3 regions of the Streptomyces sp. NPDC006463 genome follow, and region 1 is predicted to be linked to each of the others. Evidence: riboswitches for the same ligand, from Rfam matches in the RefSeq annotation. Region 1 holds a riboswitch; each other region holds the start of a gene.
What was found. A riboswitch is a leader RNA that binds a small molecule or an ion and turns the genes downstream of it on or off. The one in region 1 is predicted to bind cyclic di-AMP.

Region 1 (5,452 bases):
GTCACGTTCTCCACCGCCACCGTCGCGCGGATCTTGAAGGTGCCGCGGCCGTTCTCGTAGGCGTCCTTGATGCCCGAGAGCCCGACGATCCGGCCGCCCGTGGGCAGGTCGGGACCCGGCACGAAGCGCATCAGCGCCTCCAGGTCCGCGTGCGGGTAGCGGATCAGGTGGCGGGCGGCGGCGATGACCTCGCCGAGGTTGTGCGGGGGCATGTTGGTGGCCATGCCGACCGCGATCCCGGACGCGCCGTTGACCAGCAGGTTCGGGTACGCGGCGGGCAGCGCGACCGGCTCCCGCTCCTGGCCGTCGTAGTTGGCGGTGAAGTCGACGGTGTCCTCGTCGATCGACTCCGTCATCAGCGACGTGGCGTCGGCCATCTTGCACTCGGTGTAACGCATCGCGGCCGGCGGGTCGTCGTTGCCGAGCGAACCGAAGTTGCCGTGGCCGTCGACCAGCGGCAGCCGCATCGAGAACGGCTGGGCCATGCGCACGAGGGCGTCGTAGATCGACGCGTCACCGTGCGGGTGGAGCTTGCCCATGACCTCGCCGACGACGCGGGCGCACTTCACGTACCCGCGGTCGGGGCGCAGACCCATCTCGTTCATCTGGTACACGATGCGGCGGTGCACCGGCTTCATGCCGTCCCGGGCGTCGGGCAGGGCACGGGAGTAGATCACCGAGTACGCGTACTCGAGGAAGGAGCCCTGCATTTCGTCGACGACGTCGATGTCGAGGATCTTCTCCTCGAAATCCTCCGGCGGCGGGGTCTTCGTGCTGCGGCGGGCCATCGCTGCGCGGCTCCTTAACCAAGAATGAGTGTGCTGGGGGTCTGACGCGGACCATTGTGGCCCGAGGCTCCGACAACGCCGACTCCGACCCAGGGTGTGACCCGGGAACTTATCCGGCGGCCGACGCGCTTGCATACAGTGGCAGGTCTGACAGAAATCTCTGCATCGCGATCGAAGGGACCACATGCCCATGGGTCACACGGCCACAGCCCAGGCCGGCTCCGGCGGCCTGACAGCGACCGAACACCGGCTGGCCAACGGCTTGCGCGTGGTGCTTTCCGAGGACCACCTGACCCCGGTCGCCGCGGTCTGCCTCTGGTACGACGTCGGCTCGCGCCACGAAGTCAAGGGGCGAACCGGCCTGGCTCACCTCTTCGAGCACCTGATGTTCCAGGGCTCGGCGAGCGTACCGGGCAACGGGCACTTCGAGCTCGTCCAGGGTGCCGGCGGCTCCCTGAACGGCACCACCAGCTTCGAGCGCACCAACTACTTCGAGACCATGCCGACCCACCAGCTGGAGCTCGCGCTGTGGCTGGAGGCGGACCGCATGGGCTCGCTGTTGGCCGCCCTGGACGACGAGTCCATGGAGAACCAGCGCGACGTCGTCAAGAACGAGCGCCGCCAGCGGTACGACAACGTCCCGTACGGCACGGCCTTCGAGAAGCTGACCGCCCTCGCGTACCCCGAGGGCCACCCGTACCACCACACGCCGATCGGATCCATGGCCGATCTGGACGCCGCGTCCCTGGAGGACGCGCGCGCCTTCTTCCGTACGTACTACGCGCCCAACAACGCGGTGCTGTCGGTGGTCGGCGACATCGACCCGGAGCGCACGCTCGCCTGGATCGAGAAGTACTTCGGCACCATCCCCGCGCACGACGGCAAGCAGCCGCCCCGTGAGGGCTCGCTGCCCGACGTCATCGGCCGGGAGCTGCGCGAGGAGATCGTCGAGGAGGTCCCGGCGCGCGCCCTGATGGCCGCCTACCGGCTCCCGCACGACGGCACCCGCGAGTGCGACGCCGCCGACGTGGCGCTGACCGTCCTGGGCGGCGGCGAGTCCTCCAGGCTCCACAACCGCCTGGTACGCCGTGACCAGACGGCCGTCGCGGCGGGCTTCGGCATGCTGCGCCTGGCCGGCGCGCCCTCCCTGGGCTGGCTGGACGTCAAGACGTCCGGCGGGGTCGAGGTGCCCGACATCGAAGCGGCCGTGGACGAGGAGCTCGCGCGGTTCGCCGCCGAGGGCCCGACGGCCGAGGAGATGGAGCGCGCCCAGGCGCAGCTGGAGCGGGAGTGGCTGGACCGGCTGAGCACGGTCGCGGGCCGCGCCGACGAACTGTGCCGCTTCGCGGTGCTCTTCGGCGACCCGCAGCTGGCCCTGACCGCCGTCCAGCGCGTCCTCGCCGTCACCGCCGAGGAAGTGCAGGCCGTGGCCGCGGCCCGGCTGCGCCCGGACAACCGCGCCGTCCTGGTCTACGAGCCGATCGGCGCGGACGCCGACGAGTCCGACGAGAACGACGCGAACGAGAACGAAGGGGCGGAGCAGTGAGCGACACCGCAGCCGTCACGATGACCTTCCACCCGCGCCCGCAGGCCGGGGAACCGCAGCCGTGGGCCTTCCCGGCCCCCGACCGCTCGGTCCTGGCCAACGGCCTGACCCTGCTGCGCTGCCACCGCCCGGGCCAGCAGGTCATCGCGGTCGAGGTCAACCTCGCCGCTCCGCTGGACGCCGAGCCCGAGGGCCTGGACGGCGTGGCCACCATCATGGCCCGCGCCCTGTCCGAGGGCACCGACAAGCACTCCGCCGAGGAGTTCGCGGCCGAGCTGGAGCGCTGCGGCGCCACCCTCGACGCGCACGCCGACCACCCGGGCCTGCGGGTCTCCCTGGAGGTCCCGGCCTCCCGGCTGCCCAAGGCGCTCGGCCTGCTCGCCGAGGCCCTGCGCGCGCCGGCCTTCGCCGACGCCGAGGTCGACCGCCTGGTGCGCAACCGGCTCGACGAGATCCCGCACGAGCTGGCCAACCCGCAGCGCCGCGCCGCCAAGCAGCTCTCCAAGGAGCTGTTCCCGGCCTCCCTGCGGATGTCCCGCCCGCGCCAGGGCACCGAGGAGACGGTCGCGCGGATCGACTCCGCGGCCGTACGCGCCTTCTACGAGGCCCACGTACGCCCCGCCACGGCCACCGCGGTGGTCGTCGGCGACCTGACCGGCATCGACCTGGACGCCGTTCTCGCGGACACCCTGGGCGCCTGGACGGGCGGCGCCGCCGACCCCCTCCCGGTGCCGCCGGTGACCGCCGACGACACCGGCCGCGTGGTCATCGTGGACCGGCCGGGCGCGGTCCAGACGCAGCTGCTGATCGGCCGGATCGGGCCGGACCGGCACGAACGGGTCTGGGCGGCGCAGGTGCTCGGCACGTACTGCCTGGGCGGCACGCTGACCTCCCGCCTGGACAAGGTGCTGCGCGAGGAGAAGGGGTACACCTACGGCGTGCGCGCCTTCGGCCAGGTGCTGCGCTCGACCGCCGACGGCAAGGGCGCCTCGATGCTCGCCATCAGCGGCTCGGTGGACACCCCGAACACCGGCCCGGCGCTGGAGGACCTCTGGAAGGTGCTGCGCACCCTCGCGGAGGGCGGCCTGACCGATGCCGAACGGGACGTGGCGGTGCAGAACTTGGTGGGCGTGGCCCCGCTGAAGTTCGAGACGGCGGCCTCGGTCGCCGGAACCCTCGCGGACCAGGTCGAGCAGGAGCTGCCGGACGACTACCAGGCGCAGTTGTACGCGCAGCTGGCCGAAACCGGGACGGTGGAGGCCACTTCGGCGGTCGTGAAGGCATTCCCGGCGGACCGGCTGGTCACCATCCTGGTCGGAGACGCCGCGCAGATCGAGGCGCCGGTGCGCGCGCTCGGGATCGGCGAGGTGAGCGTCGTCACCAACTGACGGCAGCCGTCGGTCGACTGGCCGATCCACGAAGGGCCCTGGCGGGCATGTCCGCCGGGGCCCTTTTGTCCGTTTGATGGTGAGGTTGCTTTTATGTGGTGTGGCGTACGCAACAAAAAGGCGTGTCTGTTTGGCGATTGACTGATGATCCGCCTAGCGTCACCTGTGCTGTCCGTCAGTTGTACTCGTCGCATCCGCGGCACCGGGCAGCGATCGCCGAGTCCCCGTCAGGCGCGAGCCTGGGGAGCCGGGGACCCACATGTGTCCCTGGGGTGAATCGGACCGCCTCGCAAGAGGGGGCCCGTAGGAGACCTTCCTGCTCCGAACCCGTCAGCTAACCCGGTAGGCGAGAAGGAAGGAAAGGATCAGCCCCTTCATGGCGTTTGGCAGTCGTCCCGCCGGCTCCGGTAAGCACCGTGGTTCCAGCCGTCTGAGCCGCAAGACCGCCGGCTACGCCGGCATAGCCGCCCTCGCCACCACTGGTGTCGTCGGCTCCCTCGCCGCTCCGGCCTTCGCCGCGGACAACAGCGACCACCACCAGTCGACCCAGGACAACGCTCTCGGCGCCGTGGTCGTCGCCGAGGACCTCCAGGACGACATCCAGAACCAGGCCGCGTCCCAGCACCGGGCCGCCGAGCACGCGGCCGCCCAGGCGCAGGCCGAGGCCGACGCCAAGCAGCGGGCCGCCGAGGCCAAGCGCCTCGCCGAGGCCAAGGCGAAGGCCGAGCGCGAAGCCGCCGAGCGCGCGGCCCGCGAGGAGGAGCGCAAGCGCCTCAACACCTTCGTCGCCCCGGTCGACGGCTCGTACGTCAGCACGCAGTACAAGGCGGGCGGCGGCATGTGGTCCTCCGGCAGCCACACCGGCATCGACTTCCACGCCGCCTCCGGCACCTCCGTCCACGCGGTGGGCGCCGGCGTCGTGGTCGAGGCCGGCTGGGGCGGCGCGTACGGCAACAACGTCGTCATCAAGCACAACGACGGTACGTACACCCAGTACGGGCACATGTCCTCGCTGAGCGTCTCCGTCGGCGAGCAGGTCACCCCGGGCGAGCAGATCGGCCTGTCGGGCTCCACGGGCAACTCCAGCGGCCCGCACCTGCACTTCGAGGCCCGCACCGGTGCCAGCTACGGTTCGGACATCGACCCGATCGCGTACCTGCGCTCGCACGACGTCAGCCTCTGACGCGCACCGCACCGCACCGCTTCACCGAAGGCCCCGGCTCCCGAGCCGGGGCCTTCGTGCTGCTCCGCCGGGTAAATGTTTCGCATTTCCGAGCGCTCTCGGAAATTATCGTGTGTTGCAATAGAGTCGAGTTGCGCACGCGCATGTCCAATGGGCGCGGCAGTCGGAAATAGCGGAGGTTCGGTCTTGCGTATTCCTGCGCACGCGGTATGCACGGCAATCCGCGACGACATCGTCTCCGGGGTCTTCGAACCTGGCGGCAGGCTGACCGAGGAAGTACTGGCCCGCCGGTACGGCGTCTCGCGCGTCCCGGTCCGTGAGGCGCTGCGGACCCTGGAGTCCGAGGGGTTCGTGACCACGCGGCGCCACGCGGGCGCCTGTGTGGCCGAGCCGACCGAGCAGGAGGCCACCGACCTCCTGGAGGTGCGGATGCTGCTGGAGCCCCTGGCGGCCGCCAGGGCGGCCCGGCGCCGCACCGAGGCCCACCTCAAGGTGCTGCGCGGGCTGGTGAGGCTGGGCCAGGAGCGGGCCAGGCGGGGCCAGGGCG
Region 2 (5,452 bases), on a different contig from region 1:
ACGGCCTGCGCGAACGGCACGACGAGTCGGTGGCCAAGGAAGGTGTCTTCGACGAGGCCGTCGCGGCCATCAAGGAGGCGAAGCGGCGCGGGTTCCGCGTGACCACCAACTCCACCTTCTTCAACACCGACACCCCGCAGACGATCATCGAGGTTCTCAACTACCTCAATGACGACCTCCGGGTGGACGAGATGATGATCTCGCCCGCCTATGCCTACGAAAAGGCCCCCGACCAGGAGCACTTCCTCGGCGTCGAACAGACCCGTGAACTCTTCAGGAAGGCCTTCGCGGGCGGCAACCGCAGGCGCTGGCGGCTCAACCACTCGCCGCTCTTCCTCGACTTCCTGGAAGGAAAGGCCGATTTCCCCTGCACGGCCTGGGCCATTCCGAATTACTCCCTCTTCGGCTGGCAGCGCCCCTGCTATCTGATGAGCGACGGCTACGTCCCCACGTACCGGGAACTGATCGACGAAACCGACTGGAGCAAGTACGGCCGCGGAAAGGACCCGCGCTGCGCGAACTGCATGGCGCACTGCGGCTACGAGCCCACCGCCGTCCTCGCCACCATGGGCTCCCTCAAGGAGTCCCTGCGCGCCGCCAGGGACACGATCGGCGGCAACCGGGACAAGTCGGCATGACGGCGGTCGGACAGGGCCCGAGCGGACAGGGCCGGAGCGGACAGGGCCCGGGCGAACAGGGCCCGGGCGACGCGGGGAAGCGCGGCCGGAGCAAGGGCTTCGACCTCGGCGCCCTGCTGGCCGAGCGTGGCGGCGAGCGGTACGAGCTGCACGCCCGGCACCTCAACCACCAGCTGCCCCGGATGCTGCACACCATCGGCTTCGACAAGGTCTACGAACGGGCCGAGGGCGCCCACTTCTGGGACGCCGACGGCAACGACTACCTCGACATGCTGGCCGGGTTCGGCGTGATGGGCCTGGGCCGGCACCATCCCGTGGTCCGGCGCGCCCTGCACGACGTCCTGGACGCCCAGCTCGCCGACCTCACCCGCTTCGACTGCCAGCCGCTGCCCGGGCTGCTGGCCGAGAAGCTGCTCTCGTACAGCCCGCACCTGGACCGGGTCTTCTTCGGCAACAGCGGCACCGAGGCGGTGGAGACGGCCCTGAAATTCGCCCGGTACGCCACCGGACGGCCCAGGATCCTCTACTGCGACCACGCCTTCCACGGGCTCACGACGGGGTCGCTCTCGGTCAACGGCGAGGGGGGCTTCCGGGACGGCTTCGCGCCGCTGCTCCCCGACACGAAGATCGCGCTGGGGGACCTGGCCGCCCTGGAGCGGGAGCTCCGGAAGGGCGACGTGGCCGCCTTCGTCGTCGAGCCGGTCCAGGGCAAGGGGGTCCTCGCCGCCCCGCCCGGATTCCTGCCCGCCGCGCAGGAGCTGCTGCGTAGGCACAAGGCGCTGCTGATCGCGGACGAGGTGCAGACCGGCCTCGGGCGTACCGGGGACTTCTACGCCTACCAGCACGAGCCGGGCGTGGAACCCGACCTGGTGTGCGTGGCCAAGGCGCTGTCGGGCGGCTATGTGCCGGTCGGCGCGACCCTGGGCAAGGACTGGATCTTCAAGAAGGTCTTCTCGTCCATGGACCGGGTACTCGTGCACTCCGCGAGCTTCGGCTCCAACGCGCAGGCGATGGCCGCCGGGCTGGCGGTGCTGTCGGTCATGGAGGACGAGGAGGTCGTGGCGAACTCCCGGGCGATGGGCGACCTGCTGCGCGGGCGGCTCGCCGCCCTGGTGGACGAGTACGAGCTGCTGCACGAGGTGCGGGGCCGTGGCCTGATGATCGGCATCGAGTTCGGCCGGCCGTCCTCGTTGGGGCTGCGCGGCCGGTGGACCGTGCTGCAGGCTGCCCGCAAGGGGCTCTTCGCGCAGATGGTCGTCGTGCCGCTGCTGCAGAAGCACAGGATCCTCACGCAGGTGTCCGGGGACCACCTCGAAGTGATCAAGCTCATCCCGCCGCTGATCGTGGACGAGCGGGACGTCGACCGGTTCGTCGCAGCTTTCCGGGACGTCATGGACGAGGCGCACGGAGGCTCGGGGCTGATGTGGGACTTCGCCAGGACCCTGGTGGCGGGGGCCACCTCACAGCGGTAGCCGGGGGAAGGCCGTCGGGAGCGGTGACGGCCTGCCCCGCCGTCATCAGTCGAGCAGCCGCTCCCGCAGCCGGCCGAGGGTCTCGGGTGTGAGCCCGAGGCCCTCGGCCAGGTAGCGGTCCACGCCGCCCCAGTACCCGTCGATGGTGTCGAAGGCCGCCTCCAGGTACTCGGCGCGGGCGTCGAAGAGCGGGGCGAGGAGCTCCATCGCCTCGGGGGAGCGGGCCTCGACCTGCTCGCCGCTGCGGCGTACCCGGTAGCGGCGGTGCGGAGCGTTCGACTCCAGGTAGTCCGCCACGATCGCCTCGCGCTCGACGCCCAGCGCGAGCAGGGTGACGGCGATCGACAGGCCCGCCCGGTCCTTGCCCGCCGCGCAGTGCAGGAGGGCGGGCACGCTGTCCTCGGCGAGGGCGTGCACCACCCGGCTGTGCTCGATGGTGCGGTGCTTGATGATCCCGCGGTACGAGTTCGTCATCCGGGCGGCGGCCTTCCCGTCGCCCAGGATCGAGCGGAGCTGGTCGAGGTCGCCGTCGCGGACCATCTTCCAGAACTCCCGGCCGTCGGCCGGATCCGAGAGCGGTATGTTGACGTTCCGAACGCCGGGCAGTTCGACGTCCGGCCCCTCCAGGGCGTGGTCGGCGTTGTTGCGGAAGTCGAAGACGGTGTGGAGGCCGAGCGAGGCGAGGAACTCTGCGTCGGTTTCAGTGGCATGCGCAAGATGTCCACTTCGGAACAGTCGTCCCGTCTTGACCCTTCGCCCGTCGGAAGTCGGCAATCCGCCCACGTCGCGGAAATTGCGCACTCCGGACAGTTCCGGCTCCTCTATCTGCTGGGTCACGGGTACTCCTCCGCTTCGTGGTGGGCCATCTGTCCGAATTGAGCTACTTGGCGCCAACTTGCCATAAACGGCGGCGAGATCGGACGGGGCCCCGTGAGCCAGATCATACGGTGACCGTGCGTGCCTGATCGCGAAAGCCGAAGGGCCCGGCCGGTGGGCCCGTTGGCGGCGGGGAATGGACGCAGGGTGACCGGAATTCCGTCGATGTCTCATCCCTGTTATTCCGTCAGGGAATTCACGGCTTGTTACGTACGGCCTTATGGGATTACCTTCGCGATCGATCCGGGTGGACCGCCGAATCCTGCCGCCGCCCGGAAACCGCACTCGACTATTCACGCGCGCGGCAGGAGCGGGGGAACCAGGTAAGCCGCTGTTCCGGATCTTTTCCCGGGGCCGCTCGGGGTGAAGTCGTTCATGTTCCGTTCATGGACAGCCGGACATCTCCAGTCCGAACCCGACAGCTCACCTCGCAGGCGACGGAGAGGAATTCGCGATGTCCGCAAAGGGTAAGCACCGCCGTCCCAAGTCCCGTTCCGTGTTCCGCGGACTCGCTGTCGCGGGCACCGGTGGTGCGGCGCTCGCGCTGCCCCTGCTGGGCGCCGCAGGCGCCCAGGCGGCCGGCGCCCCGGCCGCGGCGCCGGCCGCGGCCCCCGCCGTGGCGCCGCAGGTTCCCCTCTCGCTCCAGGCCGCCCCGACGGCCGCCGTGGAGACCGCGCCGACCGTCTACACGGTCGTGCCCGGCGACTACCTCTCCAAGATCGCCGCGGAGCGTCACCTCTCCGGTGGCTGGTACGAGCTGTACTCCGACAACCGCGAGGCCGTCGGCGCCAACCCCGACCTCATCCACCCTGGCCTGAAGCTGACCCTCGGTGCGAAGGGCGCGGCGGCCCCGGCCGACTCCGCTCGCGCCGAGGCCAAGGTCGAGACCGAGACCGAGACCAAGGCCGAGGCCGCGGCCCCGGCCCCCAAGGCCGCTCCGAAGCCGGCTAGGAAGTCCGCTCCCAGGCCCGCCGAGAAGGCCGCTCCGGCGCAGCGGGAATCCGCCGCCGAGGCCCCGGCCGCGCAGCGGGAATCCGCCGCCGAGGCGCCGGCCGCGCAGCAGTCGGCCTCCGGCTTCGTGGCCCCGGTGAGTGGCGGGATCTCCACCCAGTACAAGGTCGCGGGCAGCATGTGGTCCTCCGGTTACCACACCGGCGTCGACTTCATCGCCAGCTCCGGCACCACCGTCAAGGCCGTCGGCGCGGGCACCGTCGTCTCGTCCGGCTGGGCCGGTGCGTACGGCAACGAGGTCATCATCCGGCACGCGGACGGCACCTACTCGCAGTACGGACACCTCTCCGTGCTGTCCGTCTCGGCGGGCCAGAGCGTCACCGGCGGCCAGAGCATCGGCCTCTCCGGCTCCACCGGCAACTCGACCGGCCCGCACCTCCACTTCGAGATCCGCACGGGCCCGTCCTACGGCTCGGACATCGACCCGCTCGCCTACCTCCGCTCGAAGGGCGTGAGCATCTGACGGCACCCGCCGTCGCAACACCGGCACGCGTGAGGCCGGGGCCCGAGGGGGGTCCCGGCCTCACGCGTACCTATTCCTTATCCCCCGCGTGGTAAAGATCACGGTCCGTCAACCCCTGCTTACGTTGGCGTAGGTCGTGTACGGGAGTGAAGGATGTCGTCTCGTGGCAGCGACGACGACGACACTCAAGACCATCGGCTCGTACGCGGCGATCGGGGACAGCTTCACCGAGGGCGTGGGGGACCCGGGACCCGGGGATTCTTTTCTCGGCTGGGCGGACCGGCTCGCCGTGCTCCTGGCCGACCGGCGTGACGAGCACGACTTCCGGTACGCGAACCTGGCCGTGCGCGGCCGGCTCCTCGACCAGATCGTGGCGGAACAGGTCCCGCGGGCCAAGGAGCTCGCGCCCGACCTCGTGACCTTCTGCGCGGGCGGCAACGACATCATCCGGCCCGGCAGCGACCCCGACGACGTGGCGGAGCGGTTCGAGGCGGCCGTCGCCGACCTCACCGGGGCCGTCGGGCACGTCATGATCACCACCGGCTTCGACACCCGGGGCGTGCCGGTCCTCAAGCACCTGAGGGGCAAGGTGGCGACGTACAGCGCGCACGTCCGCGCGATCGCCGACCGCTACGACTGCCCGGTGCTCGACCTCTGGTCGCTGAAATCCGTACAGGACCGGCGGGCCTGGGACGCCGACCGGCTGCACCTGTCGCCCGAGGGGCACACGCGGGTCGCGCTGCGCGCCGCCCAGGTGCTGGGGCTGGAGGTGCCCGCCGACCCCGACCAGCCGTGGCCGCCGGAGCGGCCGCGCGGCTCGGTGGACGTGACCCGGGACAACATCCAGTGGGCGCGCGAGCACCTGGTGCCGTGGATCGGCCGACGGCTGCGCGGGGAGTCCTCCGGGGACCACGTGGAGGCGAAGCGGCCGGACCTGCTTCCGCTGTAGCCGGACCGACTTCCGCTGTGCCAGGAGGTGACGGCGGGGACGG
Region 3 (5,452 bases), on a different contig from region 1:
ATCTCCTTCATCACGCCGTTGGCCTCCAGCGTGCCGATCGCGGAGGCCGCGCGCGGGCACGTCAGGTAGTACAGCGTCGGGAAGGGGGTGCCGTCGGGGAGCCGCGGCGCGGTCTCCACCACGTCCGGCTGGCCGCAGGGGCAGCGGTGCGCGATGGCGCGCAGCCCGCGCGGCGGGCGGCCGAGCTGCTGCTCGAACGCCTCGATGTCCGCGTCGGTCGGCTCGGTCCGGTCGGTCTGGGGCGGGGGCGTCTGCATGCCTGGAGGAAGTCTCTTCGTTCGCGGTTCTATGACGGGTGGAACTGGTTCAGTCGCCGGGGCGGTCGGCCTTGTCGACGCCGTCCCAGACGTTGGAGTACCAGGGGCGGTCCGAGCCGGCCTGGCCGGTCCGGTGCTGCTCGGCGCCCTGCGCCCCGGGGTCGGTCATGATGTAGCCGATCTCCCCCGGGCGCAGGAAGTGCAGGTGCTTGCGCGCCTGCTGCTCCGCGTAGGCGTTGTCCTGCCAGCGGGCCTTCTCGTCGCGGAGCCGTTCCAGGCGCTCCCGCGCGGCGGCGGCGGCCCGCTGCTGCTTCGCGATCTCCGAGCGCTGGGACACGTACTGGCGCATCGGATACGCGAGGGCGACGACCAGCGTACAGAGGACGAGCACGAGGAGGGCCGCGCGGCCGGTGAGCCGGCTGCGGCGGACCTGGCGGCGCGACTGCGAGCGGTAGACGTGGGCGGCGGTCCGCTCGCCGAGCTGCTTGAGCCTGGTCGCGGTCGAGAAGGTGGAGAACCGATCACGGTTCCCGGCCATTGATCCCGCCTCCCCTGTGTCCGCACTACGCAATACGTCCCCGCACACGGTACGGGACCGAGTGCGGGGACGTACGGAAGCAAGAGCGTGATTAGCCCTTGAAGCGCGGGAAGGCGCTGCGGCCCGCGTACACCGCGGCGTCGTCGAGGATCTCCTCGATGCGCAGCAGCTGGTTGTACTTGGCGACACGGTCCGAGCGGGCCGGGGCGCCGGTCTTGATCTGGCCGCAGTTCACGGCGACGGCGAGGTCGGCGATGGTGACGTCCTCGGTCTCACCGGAACGGTGCGACATCATGCACTTGAAGCCGTTGCGCTGGGCCATCTCGACGGCGTCCAGGGTCTCGGTCAGCGAACCGATCTGGTTCACCTTCACGAGCAGGGCGTTCGCGGAGCCCTCCTCGATGCCGCGGGCCAGGCGCTCCGGGTTGGTGACGAAGAGGTCGTCGCCGACGATCTGGACCTTGGCGCCCAGGCGGTCGGTGATGGTCTTCCAGCCGGCCCAGTCGTCCTCGAACAGCGGGTCCTCGATGGAGACCAGCGGGTACGCCTCGACGAGCTCGGCGTAGTAGTCGGTCATCTCGGCGGCCGAGCGGGACTGGCCCTCGAACTCGTACTTGCCGTCCTTGAAGAACTCGGACGCGGCGACGTCGAGCGCGAGCGCGATGTCCTTGCCCGGGGTGTAGCCGGCCTGCTTGATGGCCTCGATGATGAGGTCGAGCGCGGCGCGGTTGGACTCCAGGTTCGGGGCGAAGCCGCCCTCGTCACCGAGACCGGTGGACAGGCCCTTGGTGTGCAGGACCTTCTTGAGGGTGTGGTAGACCTCGGCACCCCAACGCAGCGCCTCGGAGAAGGACTCCGCGCCGATCGGGGCGATCATGAACTCCTGGATGTCGACGTTGGAGTCGGCGTGCGACCCACCGTTGAGGATGTTCATCATCGGAACGGGCAGCAGGTGCGCGTTCGGGCCGCCGAGGTAGCGGAAGAGCGGAAGGTCCGAGGCCTCCGACGCGGCGTGCGCGACGGCGAGGGAGACGCCGAGGATGGCGTTGGCGCCGAGCGAGCCCTTGTTGTCGGTGGCGTCCAGGTCGAACATGGCCTGGTCGATCAGACGCTGCTCGGTGGCGTCGTAGCCGACGAGCTCCGGGCCGATCTGCTCGATGACGGCGAGGACGGCCTTCTCGACACCCTTGCCCATGTAACGGTTGGGGTCACCGTCACGGAGCTCGATGGCCTCGAATGCACCGGTGGAGGCGCCGGACGGAACTGCAGCACGGCCGGTGCTGCCATCGTCGAGGCCCACCTCGACCTCGACCGTGGGGTTGCCTCGGGAGTCCAGGATTTCCCGGGCTACGACGACGTCGATGGACGGCACGAGCATCTCCTTCTGGGATGTGACGCTGGGTGTGCGGTGGCGTCAGGCCGTGGGATGGCCTGGCCGCCTAGAGCCTAACCGGATCCGGGCACTCACCCTGCCGACCGCCCGGGTCCTGGGACGAAAAAGGGCCCGAATACCCCTCTTCCAGGACATAGAACCCCGGATGACGGGTGTTCTGCTGCCGCACACACCGCCGCCCGGCGCGTGGGGGGAGACGCGCCGGGCGGTGGGGATGGTGAGCGTTGCTGCGACTCCTGCGGCTATTGCCGCAGTGTTCAGCTGAGCTTCAGCTTCTGACCCGGGAAGATCAGGTCGGCGTCCGAGACGATGTCCTTGTTCAGCTCGAAGAGCTTCTCCCAGCCGCCCTTGACGCCGTTGGCCTCGGCGATGGTGCCCAGGGTGTCGCCCGACTTGACCTCGTACGCGCCGTTGCCGGTCTTCGGGGCCGGGGCCTCGGAGCGCTCGGAGCGGGTGGTCGGAGCCGGGGTCTCGGAGCGCTTCGTCTCCTTCTTCGGCTCGGTCTTCTTCGGCTGGGTCTTCTTGGTCTCGGTCTTCTTCTCCGTCTTCTTCGGCGTTTCGGCCGCACCGCCCCCGGTGTAGGAGGAGTTCGACAGACCCACGCCGCAGGACGGCCAGGCGCCCTTGCCCTGGCCCTTGAGGACCTTCTCCGCGATGGCTATCTGCTGGGACTTCGAGGCCTGGTTGGCCTGCGCGGCGTACGACTTGCCGCCGTACGCGGCCCAGGTGGACGACGAGAACTGCAGGCCGCCGTAGTAGCCGTTGCCCGTGTTGATGGCCCAGTTGCCGCCGGACTCGCACTGCGCGACGCGGTCCCACTCGGAGGCGCTGGCGGCGCTGGCGGAACCGGCGGCCATCAGGGGGGCGGCGACGGCCACACCGGCGACACCGGCGAGCGTGACGATGCGGGCGGTGCGCTCGATGGCGGTACCGCGGCGGTGCTTGCCCTTGCCGGAAAGCAGCATGGAGTTTCTCCTCACCGACGCCTACGAGGTGAGCTGTCGGGTTCGGGCGAGTGAGTTGCCCGGCCGTGCGACCTAGCGCACGTCTTAACCCCTAGCCGGTGGCGTGACCGTCTCTCAACGGCCGCTCCCGGCACCTACCTTGGTTCCCCCGCTCCTGCCTTCGGCGCTTGACGCGACGACTGTTCCCTCCGTCCGCCGGCAGGATTCGGCGATGCGGTCGAAGGAGCTCGCGGTGGCGAGCGATTCAGAAGGTAGACAGGTCCCTCCCCGATGTTCAACGACCGCCATCGGGGAGGAACGACCCCTACTTGCGCTCCTCGTACGGGTGTTTGCGCAGGTGAGGGCGGGGTTTGCGGAAGCCCCAAGGCGAGACACGCCAGTTGACCGGAAGAGATGCATGTCTCACTTGCCGAAAAGGGGCAATCAACTCTTTCCGGGTGGCGTAAGTGCCCTTATTGCACGGTTAGATCCAGGTTCTGTCCGGGCTTGATCAGATCGGCGTCCCCGCCGATGACCTGCTCATTGGCCGCGTAGAGCCCCTTCCAGCCGCCCTTGACCCCCTTGGCATCCGCGATGGTGACCAGGCTGTCGCCCGCCTGCACGGTGTACGAGGGCTTCGACGCGGCATCAGATGTGACCGGTGCCTCGGCCGCGGGGGCCCCGCGGTGCTTGCCGCTGCCCTCGGCCGCCGTGACGGGCGGTGCGGTGGGGCTGGTGGAGGCGCCCGGGGTGGCCGGGGCGCCCTGGGTGACCGGTGCCTTCGGGTCGGTCGTGGCGCCCGGAGCTGCGGGGGCCGTGGGGTCGGCCGGGGTCACTGGGGGCTGGCCCGGGGTGCCGGGCGGCGTGGTGGGCGCGTTCGGGTCCACGGGGGCGGTCGGCGTGCCCGGGGCGGTCGGGGTCGGCGTCACCTCGTCGGGCGAGGGCATGACGGGCAGTCCGAGGGACGGCGCGAGCGGGCCGTCGGGGATGACGAACGAGGGGGTGGCCGACGGGCTCGGGGCGGGGGTCGGGGCACCGAAGTCCGTGGACGGCTTTCCCTTCCCCGTGGAGGGCACTTCCTCGTCCGGCCGGGACGGCGCCGGGCCCTTCAGGGCGGAACCGCCGGGCAGGCCGGGGTCGACGGCCGCGGCGGGGCTCTGCCCCTCCAGCCCGGCCGACGCCGCGCACAGCGGCCACGCCTGCGGGCCCTGGGAAGCCAGTACGCGCTCGGCCACGGCGATCTGCTGGGACCGGCTCGCGAGGTCGGGCCGCTTGGCGAACTCGGAGCCGCCGGCACTCTGCCACTCGTCCTGGGTGAACTGGAGACCGCCGTACTCGCCGCTGCCGAAGTTGGCGCTCCAGCTGCCGCCGCTCTCACATTCGGCGACCTTGTCCCACGTGGAGGTGTCGGCCGCGGAGGCGTTGGTGGCGGCAAGAAGCGGCAGTGCCAGCGCGGAGCCTGTGACTCCTGCGGTGACGACTATCGCGGGCACCTGACGGGGGCGTCTGTGACGGCCGTTCCCGGAACGCATGAGGCTGCACCTTTCGCATAACGGCTGGGTAACGGCAGAACCTAGCGGCCCTCGAACGATTGTCACAACTCGGGTCGGCAACTGACTTCCGGTCAGTTGACCTTCAAATGTTTCGGGGTGTGAAGCGCACGGGTAGGGTCCGCAGACCGCGCATGATCAGACCACCGCGCCAACGCAGGTCAGTTGACGGAATCGCGAGTTCCAGATCTGGCAGACGCGTGAGCAAAGTCGCAAGCGCCGTCTGTCCTTCAAGTCGTGCGAGCGGAGCACCCAGGCAGTAGTGGATGCCGTGCCCGTATCCGAGGTGCTGGTTGTCGGTGCGTGAGAGGTCGAGGGTGTCCGGCTCGGCGAACCGCCCGGGATCACGGTCGGCGGCCGCCAGGACGACCAGGACCGGGTCCCCGGCCGCGACCGACTGCCCGCCGAGGGTCAGCGGCTCGGTGGCGAACCGCCAGGTGGCCAGCTCCACCGGGCCGTCGTAGCGCAGGAGTTCCTCGATCCCGGTCTCCAGCAGGCCGCTCTCGCCCGCGGCGAGGGAGCGCTGGAGGCGCTCGCGCTCGCCGGGGTTCATGAAGAGGGAGTGGACGCCGTTGCCGATGAGGTTCACGGTCGTCTCGAAACCGGCGAAAAGCAGGATGAAAGCCATGGCGGTGGCCTCGGCCTCCGTGAGGTGGTCGCCGTGGTCGCTCGCCCGGATCAGGTCCGAGATCAGATCATTGCCCAGATCATCCCTTTTGCGGTGGATGAGTTCGCCGAGATAGGTCCGCATCTGCTTCACCGAGCGGGCG

Region 2: linked by a shared signal. The riboswitch ahead of ACFYOB_RS16890 (peptidoglycan DD-metalloendopeptidase family protein) and the one ahead of ACFYOB_RS09735 (M23 family metallopeptidase) in region 1 are both predicted to bind cyclic di-AMP.
Region 3: linked by a shared signal. The riboswitch ahead of ACFYOB_RS14705 (transglycosylase family protein) and the one ahead of ACFYOB_RS09735 (M23 family metallopeptidase) in region 1 are both predicted to bind cyclic di-AMP.

What each region holds. Positions count from the first base shown of each region.
Region 1 covers NZ_JBIAHP010000004.1:118,593-124,044, forward strand. Annotated here, with positions in the region: gene ACFYOB_RS09720 (DNA topoisomerase (ATP-hydrolyzing) subunit A) at 1-788, opposite strand, end outside; gene ACFYOB_RS09725 (M16 family metallopeptidase) at 979-2,334, shown strand; gene ACFYOB_RS09730 (M16 family metallopeptidase) at 2,355-3,722, shown strand; cyclic di-AMP (ydaO/yuaA leader) riboswitch at 3,927-4,085, shown strand; gene ACFYOB_RS09735 (M23 family metallopeptidase) at 4,099-4,905, shown strand; gene ACFYOB_RS09740 (GntR family transcriptional regulator) at 5,092-5,452, shown strand, end outside.
Region 2 covers NZ_JBIAHP010000008.1:183,682-189,133, forward strand. Annotated here, with positions in the region: gene hpnH (adenosyl-hopene transferase HpnH) at 1-638, shown strand, start outside; gene ACFYOB_RS16880 (aspartate aminotransferase family protein) at 635-2,110, shown strand; gene ACFYOB_RS16885 (tyrosine-protein phosphatase) at 2,156-2,947, opposite strand; cyclic di-AMP (ydaO/yuaA leader) riboswitch at 3,263-3,436, shown strand; gene ACFYOB_RS16890 (peptidoglycan DD-metalloendopeptidase family protein) at 3,441-4,460, shown strand; gene ACFYOB_RS16895 (SGNH/GDSL hydrolase family protein) at 4,624-5,409, shown strand.
Region 3 covers NZ_JBIAHP010000007.1:77,187-82,638, forward strand. Annotated here, with positions in the region: gene ACFYOB_RS14690 (DUF501 domain-containing protein) at 1-257, opposite strand, end outside; gene ACFYOB_RS14695 (septum formation initiator family protein) at 307-795, opposite strand; gene eno (phosphopyruvate hydratase) at 887-2,173, opposite strand; gene ACFYOB_RS14705 (transglycosylase family protein) at 2,446-3,153, opposite strand; cyclic di-AMP (ydaO/yuaA leader) riboswitch at 3,157-3,329, opposite strand; gene ACFYOB_RS14710 (transglycosylase family protein) at 3,606-4,625, opposite strand; gene ACFYOB_RS14715 (cytochrome P450) at 4,768-5,452, opposite strand, start outside.